DNA from 2 places in the Brevibacillus sp. BD137 genome. Region 2 is predicted to be linked to the other one. Evidence: predicted binding sites of a transcription regulator. Region 2 holds the regulator's gene; the other holds the start of a gene.
What was found. Region 2 encodes LexA, which represses DNA repair genes until DNA is damaged. Its sites were predicted from a motif close to CGAACATATGTTCG; they were not measured.
Positions count from the first base shown of each region.

Region 1: ODZ53_RS01680 (DNA polymerase IV) is a predicted target of LexA. The motif match lies at 1,977-1,990, and genes of this name have one in related genera.

Region 1 is NZ_JAOTNO010000001.1:300,285-304,713, forward strand. Features, by position in the region: gene ODZ53_RS01670 (YolD-like family protein) at 1-314, opposite strand, end outside; gene ODZ53_RS01675 (YhjD family protein) at 311-682, opposite strand; gene ODZ53_RS01680 (DNA polymerase IV) at 679-1,920, opposite strand; gene ODZ53_RS01685 (hypothetical protein) at 2,269-2,802, shown strand; partial or broken gene polYB (DNA polymerase IV) at 2,917-3,093, shown strand; gene ODZ53_RS01695 (YhjD family protein) at 3,135-3,572, shown strand; gene ODZ53_RS01700 (hypothetical protein) at 3,721-3,945, opposite strand.
Region 2 is NZ_JAOTNO010000002.1:686,883-691,311, reverse strand. Features, by position in the region: gene ODZ53_RS06455 (hypothetical protein) at 1-543, opposite strand, end outside; gene ODZ53_RS06450 (DUF4269 domain-containing protein) at 631-1,206, opposite strand; gene ODZ53_RS06445 (DUF456 domain-containing protein) at 1,315-1,800, shown strand; gene lexA (transcriptional repressor LexA) at 1,851-2,474, opposite strand; gene yneA (cell division suppressor protein YneA) at 2,637-2,972, shown strand; gene ODZ53_RS06430 (DUF896 domain-containing protein) at 3,049-3,246, shown strand; gene crcB (fluoride efflux transporter CrcB) at 3,343-3,708, shown strand; gene ODZ53_RS06420 (HelD family protein) at 3,747-4,429, shown strand, end outside.

The sequences.
Region 1 (4,429 bases), on a different contig from region 2:
GCAAACGGAACCCAGTGAATATCGGAGCCTGCCCGAAGCTTGAGGCGTCTCGCCGCTTGATCAATATGGATAATGTGGGCAGACAGGCGGCGCGGCTCTCGCCCGTCATAATAGGTCAACGTCAGGATGCTCTCTGTCTGGAACGCCTGCCATACCAGTTCGCTCAAGGCGCTGAGCTGCTCCTGATCCAGCTCGGGTGGTACATAGCGGCGCTCTTCTTCCTTGATGCGCAAATACATTTCCCGATGCTCCGGCAGCACAAACCGACTGGCCACGAATACATTTTCCTTTTTGGACACGCGTTTTTCCCTCATTGCTTGCTCTCTCCTCGCTGTTCATATCGGGTCCACAAATGGACGAGCTCCTGACACTCTGCCCGCAATACCTCAATCGTATAGATCGCTTCTCGCGCATACCCGCGTTGTCGATAGTGGACGACATACATATGTCCCTGACGTCGTGAACTGACGACCGTGCACCCTCTCTGCCGCAAGATGCGACGTAGCTGGTGATGCTGCCGCTCCGCCCACCGCGAGAGCTCATCGAACATCATCTGATAAGAAAACTTCAACGGCACAATCCGCATCTGCCCCAGATCGGCCATGACTGCCCGAAACAAAATGCCAAATAAAATATACTGGCGTATCAATTCCTGCTCGTCAGACACCATCGGCTCCGTCACTTGTAGTGTCCTCCGATCTTACGCGCGCGCTCTTTCGCCTGTCCCGCTTCCAACACAGAGGCGGCGCGCAGGATGGCGTCCTGACCGTATCGGCTCCGGATATCATCCATGGCTTGTGCCAACGAACGCCGCTTGTGATTGTCCGTAAACAGATTGAGTTGCACCACGTTGTCAGGGACAAGCTGCCCCAGATTGACCCCGATACTGCGGACGGGCGTTTCCTGCCAATGACGGTCAAACAGAAAGCAGGCCGCTTCGTACAAAGTCATGGCATCATTCGTCTGTTCCGTGAGCTTCATCTGCCGTCCAAAGCCCGTTCTAGCAGCCAAATCGGCCCCACGACAGCCCACAGACAGTACGGAGCCCATCAGCTCCTTTTTCCGCGCCCGACGGCACACTTCTTCGCACAGCTCTAAAAGCACCACTTTGATTTCCCCTGCTGTATGGTAATCCCGCGGCAACGTCATGTGATGACCGATCCCTTTTTGCGAATCATAGGAATCCAAAGCCACGGGTGAATCGTCGATTCCGTGAGCCGTGCGCCACAGCACTTCCCCGTTCACTCCCCAATGTCGGGTGAGGATGGCTGGCCTCATATCTGCAAGCTGCCCGATCTGATAGACGCCCATTCGATGAAAATGACGCTTCATGCGTGAGCCTACTCCGAACAGCTTTTCAATCGGAAGCTTCCAGAGCGTATCCGCTAACGTTTCCCGCTTGAGCCAAAAAACGCCTTCTTCCCGTTTCTTGGCGAAATTGTCGCAGGCCATCTTGGCCAGTACCTTGTTCTCTCCGATGCCTACCCGACAGTTGATTCCCGTCTCCATCCAAACGCGCTGCCGAATCTGTGCAGCCATCTGCAACGGATCACCAAACAGGTGGACGCTGCCTGTCACGTCGAGAAACTGCTCATCGATCGAGTACGGCTCCACCTTGTCAGTAAATGCCTCGAATATGCGAGTGATTTGCATGGAGATGCGAATGTACATCTCCATACGCGGACGAACAACGACGAGCTGGCGACACTTTTGCTGCGCCTGCCACAGCGCTTCGGCCGCGACCACTCCGTATGACTTGGCAATCGGACACGCTGCCAGCACGACTCCGCTACGCCGCTCTGGATCACCCGCGACGACAATCGGTTTGTTTCGCAGCTCTGGATTGGCCCCTTTCTCGATACTGGCATAAAAGCTCTGCATGTCGATCAAAAACACGATCCGCTTGTTCGCATTGGACACACAATCATCCCCTAAATAAGAACTTATGTTCTCTTGTTGCTTTGTTCTTATTATAGCAAACAAACGTTCGCTTTTATGCCTGTCTCGCGCAAAAAAAAGTTGGTAATTATTTCTTTCCAGATAAGCACACGTCGGTAGGTGTTCCGCAAACGAGAGCGAATTCAATTAGGGGTTACTTTTTCACGACACCCGGTGGTGCGTCGTTTACACTTACTCCAAGCATGACAGAGAAAAGTTGGCAAGTCTGGGATGATGGTGCATTACAGTGGTAGTATTGTAATAAGAAAATAAAAAAAGCATTCGGTAATCCGAATGCTTTTTTAACTTATGAAAGGAAGAAAACACCTCATGAAGAGATTTTCTATAATATTCGGTTTATCTCTCATTTTGGTTTCATGCAGCACAACATCATCGGAACCTACGCATAATCAATTCGAAATTACTTTGACCGATGTATTCAAACATCAACACTCCTCCTCGGTCTACCAGTTTGAACTAATTACGAAAGAACTCTCCAATGTAAAAGACAAAGAGAGGTTGGCTTATCTATCAGGAATGATTGATAGCTATTTGATTCCCAACCCCCTTTTCCTTCCATCTATTATCTTTACCAATGGAGAAACAAAACAGATTATATCCGATGAACAGTTACAATCCGAAATCGTAACCTTGTACCAAAATAAAAAAGAATATCTTAAAAAGATTCAGTCATTAATAAATGAGAATAACCTTAAGGAGATCCAAGGGAAACAAGATGAACTCAAGAAACTAAGTCAACTTATGGAGAGAATAAATGATGATAGGCTTTTCAGTAAAGATAAGCATAAGGTTGATTCATATAAGAAAGATCTAGAAACCTTTATTCAGGCATTCCCAAACTAAACTTGACCATGAGCTGGCTCGCCAAAACAATGACATTAGGCGGAGCGCTCTGGTATCACATGCACAGCGTATTCTCCAGAATTGGTGCGATTTGCTTGATCCAATTAAGACGAGGATGATGAATACCAACTTTCCTTCTTCGGTAATAGAGAAAGGTACAAAAGGCTAGAACGCACCACTGATCAAATAAAGTATCGCTACGGAAGCACAGCGATTTTGCGCGCATCTTCTTTATTGGGAGCAGCACAAGCTCAAGAGCGTAGTGCGAAAATAGGAGGGCACTATAGATGAGTAAAAAACTTTAGAATAATGGACGATGGGAATCCAGTCGCATGATGCTTCCAGAGCATCGGGAACAATACTTAAGCAGAAAGAATCAGCAACAAGAGCCGGTCAAACCAGAGTTGCCCAGCAAAGAAGAACTTGAATTAATAAGGGATTCTGTTCTTCTGCCGATGATCTTAACGATAGTCGATAAAAACAGTACAGAAATCGGCCTCTCATCCTATTCATTGAAAAATCTTTACCTCAAAGCTTCCCAAGTATTGATGGCACAAATCCATCTGGATCTAAGTGAGGTCAGGAAAAAACTGAAGGCAAAAAATATTAAAGTATTTCAAGAAGAACGCATAGATAGCGCGCTGTACTATCGGTTTGTGTGTCGAGGTTATGAGGATACCTTCGCTATAGTGCGTGATGTAGCACGAGCAGAAATAAGTATACGAATTTCAAAATATGTCTCTGATATGTTCAGAAATAGCGACAAGTAGACCAGCGGCTGCGAAAAGTGGTCGGTTTAAGACCACTTTTTTAAAGCAGTCTAATCAGCATTTTGGCATCAAAAGCGCACTACGAAGGATTTCGAACAGTGACAGCAAGGAGAGTCGAAACGGTGAGTGCAAGTTCTTGACCGCTCTTTTAGCATTCTTTTGTTTTGGGATTGTAATTTTCCTCTGGCGACAGGGTAGCCGTATATTCGGCTGCGTTATGGAGCTCATTTTCTGTTTTGTGGGCGCAATCGTCCTGATATAAACGATTGGCGATGAGTCTATTTGGTGTATTAATCAGCTCTGACCAAGTGACCTCGGCGTTCGTTCGTAAAAATTTCTCAAGTCTGTCCAATCGTTCTTGGTAGCTTTTCATAGTGTAAGTCACCCTGCACACTCAATACAACTTCAGGCAAACGGAAAAGTCTTCTTCAGCAAACTATTGTCATTTTGCTATGCCGTATTACCTTTCCAGTTAGCAGTTGCCATCGAGTCCATTTGTCCCTCCCTCCATTTAAATTAAATATTAAATAATAATTCTTATAATTAATTTATATATCAGTCAACAATATAAATCAACATTTTTTGTTATTTCCCTTACATTCATAATCTATTTTCTTAAGGATTTATAGACCTGAGTGGTTTGCAGTGTATCGAGGGGCGGTCAATATTCCACGTCCCGGTGGGCTCAGCGGGGAATCGGTTTTAGAGTAGGTAGGATTGCTAGCGGGGTTACAAACTTTTCAAGCGGCAAAGCGTATATTAGTAACAGGGACAAAGCATACCTTTCGACCACTGTGTTACAGTCTATTTCTGAATAGGAGGAAAGTGCACCGTACAGAAGTCTAACAAGAAGTCTA
Region 2 (4,429 bases):
TATGGAGACCTCGTCACTTGTTTTGAATGGTCTATTCATAAAGTCCCAGAGCCTTTTGTGATCGGGTTGGGGAAGGTAGGTAGTCTGCTTGAAAAAGGAATCCCTGTCTATTTGGAACAGCTTTATGCTTAGTCGATTACTACGCTCACATTCTCCCTGTAGATAAAAATCGCTTACCAGAAGATCAATCTTACTTGTATGTATGACCGATTCGATAAAAGAACTCTTTATATTCGGCTTTAAGTCCTCCAGCCTGATTTCCTCCATCTTTCCATTCGTGTATATTCCCCGTACGTTAGTAAACAGGCTTGTGAAATTGACGGAAGCATACGCTTCTATCTCGGGATCGTTGTGGGCCGCAATCCGATAAGCAGTATGCTCATGAACAACGAAAGGGGCGATGGCCCATTGCAGGACGATATCATGGATAAAATCGGGAGGCTCCTGAAGCCCACTTGACTCGAATCTCTTAAATGAGAGGTCGACGTTTGTTTCTATCCGATTCTCTCCAGTGGGGAACGGTATCTCCATCAGCCAATTCATATAGTATGCCCTCCTTAATGATCGGTTGCAACGCCAGTCGCTGTTTACCCCTTATGATTCCAGCAAGTTGATAGATTTGCTAGCAGATTAATCCTTTCGTAGGAGCTGAACTCTTTGGCGTAATTCCTGTTCGGTCAACGACTCCAAATGCAACAAGGCCTCATACGGATCATCACCTGGAATATGAAAGTATCGAGCAAATGCAGGTTCTGTTTTGAGGCCGTCTTGCTTCAGAGCCCTGATATGTATACACGCATCCAAGCCCCCTATATGTAACAATCGTGCTTCGATGTCCATATGACGATAGGCGTTTTGCTTTTCGACTGCAACCGGTTGAGCAAACAATTCAAACCAAAAGCCAGCTGTGAAAAACGAAATAACGCACGTGGGAATCCCTTTGAGATCAAGTTGTGTCACTTCAAAGCTGGTTGAGCAGCCAAACGCTTTACGAACAACCTGCTCAAACTGATCCAGATCATGACTCTCGCAAATAATATCCAGATCGCTTTGCTCAACATCAATGTCCAATGGGATGGTTCCGGCAAGCACTGGACGGTAATCGGCTAGTACTTCCATGATATGCGTCTGTTGAATCGCTTTCCATGCCGTTTTTTGGCGCATCGTTCCTCTGCTCAAGTAAGAGAGATCATGCCAATTTTTCATGAAACTACCCCCATGTCTACTTTCTTTTAAAATAGTGTAGACAAAAGTGAATAAGCGCGCAACGAAATTGGTAATCACTCGTATACCTAAATGAAGGGAGTGTAGTGGATGGAAATATTTTTGTGGGTCGTGGTTGTGTTATTGTTCCTGCTAAGCATCGCAGGAATTTTCTTACCCGTTTTACCTGATACGATCTTGTTGTGGGGGGGCTTTTTGCTCTATCACTTTTTCATTGCAGATCCGGGAGCGGGATTGCCGGCATCCTTTTGGTGGGGAATGGTCGTTCTAAGCATTCTGCTTTACGGTGCTGACTTGCTGACGAACATGTACTTCGTGAAAAAGTACGGGGGGTCCAAGTGGTCGTCCATTGCTGCTGCTGCCGGAATTATCCTCGGGATTTTCGTTTTCCCACCGTTTGGTATGCTGATCTTGCCGTTCGTATTCGTCGTTCTCGTAGAGTTGATGGTGCAGAAGCAATCGATGGAGCGAGCAGTGAAAGCGGGGGTAGGCTCACTGATCGGATTTTTGGGCAGTGCGGTCGTAAAAGTCATCTTGCAAGTTACGATGATCATCTGGTTTTTTATCGCCAGATAACAGATAGAAAACAAAAAGGACAGCCGAGGCTGTCCTTTTTTACGTGGAAACTAGTGAATGAGGCGATAGACACCAATGACTTTACCAAGAATGGTGACATGCTCCAGAATAATCGGTTCCATCGTGGCATTTTCCGGTTGGAGACGGAAGTGGTTCTTTTCTTTGAAAAATCTTTTGACGGTCGCTTCATCTTCTTCTGTCATGGCTACGACAATGTCACCATTGTTCGCTACGTGCTGTTGGCGAACAATGACGTAGTCTCCGTCGAGAATCCCGGCATCAATCATGCTATTCCCGGAGACGCGCAGCATGTAGACCTTGTCGGAAGTCACGATATTGTCTGGAAGCGGGAAGTATTCTTCTACATCCTCAATGGCTGTAATGGGTTGTCCAGCGGTTACTTTTCCGATTACTGGCACACGGACGACAGAGTCTTCGAAATTGTCTTGAAAACGATCTTCATCTGAAAGCAATTCGATGGCGCGAGGTTTGGTAGGATCTCGACGAATGAGGCCCTTTTTCTCTAAGCGTGCCAAATGACCATGTACCGTTGAGCTGGAAGCGAGTCCAACTGCCTCTCCAATTTCACGTACAGAAGGCGGATATCCTTTATCACGAACTTCCTTTCGTATGAACTCGATGATGGCTTGTTGTCTACTCGATAATTTTGACATAGAAAGACACCCCTGATTTCTCGAACATATTTTCCTATATTATACCATGGGAGCTTGCGTTCGACAAACATAAGTTCGTTTCGTTGTTGACATGAACATATGTTCTCATTTATTATGAGCTTACAAGAGAACAGAACGTATGTTTGCAAGGAGGCCATTATCATGAATTCATCGACAGTACGTAATCGTTTCGAGAAAAAAGAAGAACGTCGTGTTCGTTTTGGTATCACGAGAGGTCAAGCACTCTTGTTTCTTATTACATTTACTCTCTTTTTTTACTTGTTGACCGAACTAGTGTTTGCTGCTTCGCCAATGGACGAGCCACAAGGCATAGAAGTAACCGTACAATCCGGAGATAGTCTATGGTCGTTAGCTGTTCGCTACTCAGATCAGCATACGGATGTTCGTGACTATATCATAGAAATCAAGGAAGCGAACGGCTTGGATAGCAACTGGATTTATCCGGGTCAGACTCTGATCATGCCTGATATGCCGTAAGTGTTCGGCTGTCTTGCGAGATCATTCGAATGTGGTATAATGAAGCGGCACTACTACAGAGTGGGAGGAACCAGCAGTGGTATCTGACGCAGAAATTAAACGCATTAACGAATTGGTCAAAAAATCTCGCGAAGAAGGTTTAACCGAAGAAGAAAAGCTCGAGCAAAAAGCATTGCGCCAAAAGTACATTGACGCCGTTAAGCTTTCACTGAGAGCAAATTTGGATTCCATCCGTTATGTGGAAGACCTTGAAGAAAATAAGCCAAAACAGTAAGATAACAATTACTGATACGACAGACATCCTCGCTTGACGCTAGGGTGTCTTTTTCTGTGACATACATAACGCTTTGATAGCCAGGGAGGGATAGCGATGGCGTGGATAGCTGTGGCGGTTGGCGGAGCAGTTGGCTCTCTTGTGCGCTACCTATTGTCTTTACTCGCAAATCAGCCGGAATGGCCGTGGGGAACCTGGATCGCCAATGTTTGTGGATCCATGATCATTGGCATCTTGTTCGTGCTGGGGAAAGAACGTGGCATTTTATCTCCAACACTCTATCTCTTATTTGCAACGGGTGTCATGGGAGGATTTACGACTTTCTCTAGCTTCTCCTTGGAAGTGGTCACTTTTTGGGGAGAAGGACATCTGTTGCGGGGCACATTATATGCTCTTCTCAGTTTGGGAGTCGGTCTACTTTCATGTGCGGTTGGAATATGGCTGGCCAGGCAATGGTCCTGATACGTTCAAATACACGATACATGTGAGGGGGAATGAAGGTGAGTACACAGCATCGTGATTATGAATGGGAACAAAAAAAGCTGGATGAAACCATTTCAGCTATTGATGAAGAAATGGAGCAGCTTCGCAATGAAATTCGCGAGGCAACCGATGACTATGTGAAACAGGTCGTTAACTCTAAAAAGGCAAAGGATTTGCGCTATCTGGAAGATCAGGGGCGAGAGAAGCCTTATTTCGGCAGAGTGGACTTCTTGAAGGATGAAATCTACGAGCTGGATCAGGTCTACATAGGAAAACGGGGAATTGTACGCAGCGATACATTTGATTCTGTCGTCGTGGATTGGCGTGCGCCTATCGCCAGTCTTTATTATTCTGGTGAGAGCAAAGACGCGTTTTATCGGATGGGGCGCGAGATCGTGCGTGGTGAAGTTCGATTAAAGCGTAATTTTGCGATTGAAGACGGAAAGATCGTCGGCATCTATGATGGAGCGGTAAAAGAAACAATTAACCGCGAAATGGGGCATCCTGACGAGTTTTTGCAGGAGGGCTTCATCGATGAATTTTTGGCAGCCAATCTAAATCAGGCGAACGATAGCAGGCTAAAAGACATCGTCGCTACCATTCAATCCGAGCAAAATGATATTATTCGGGCGGAAAAAGAACGGCCCATTGTCGTGCAAGGAGTAGCGGGGAGCGGAAAAACGACCATTGCGCTGCACCG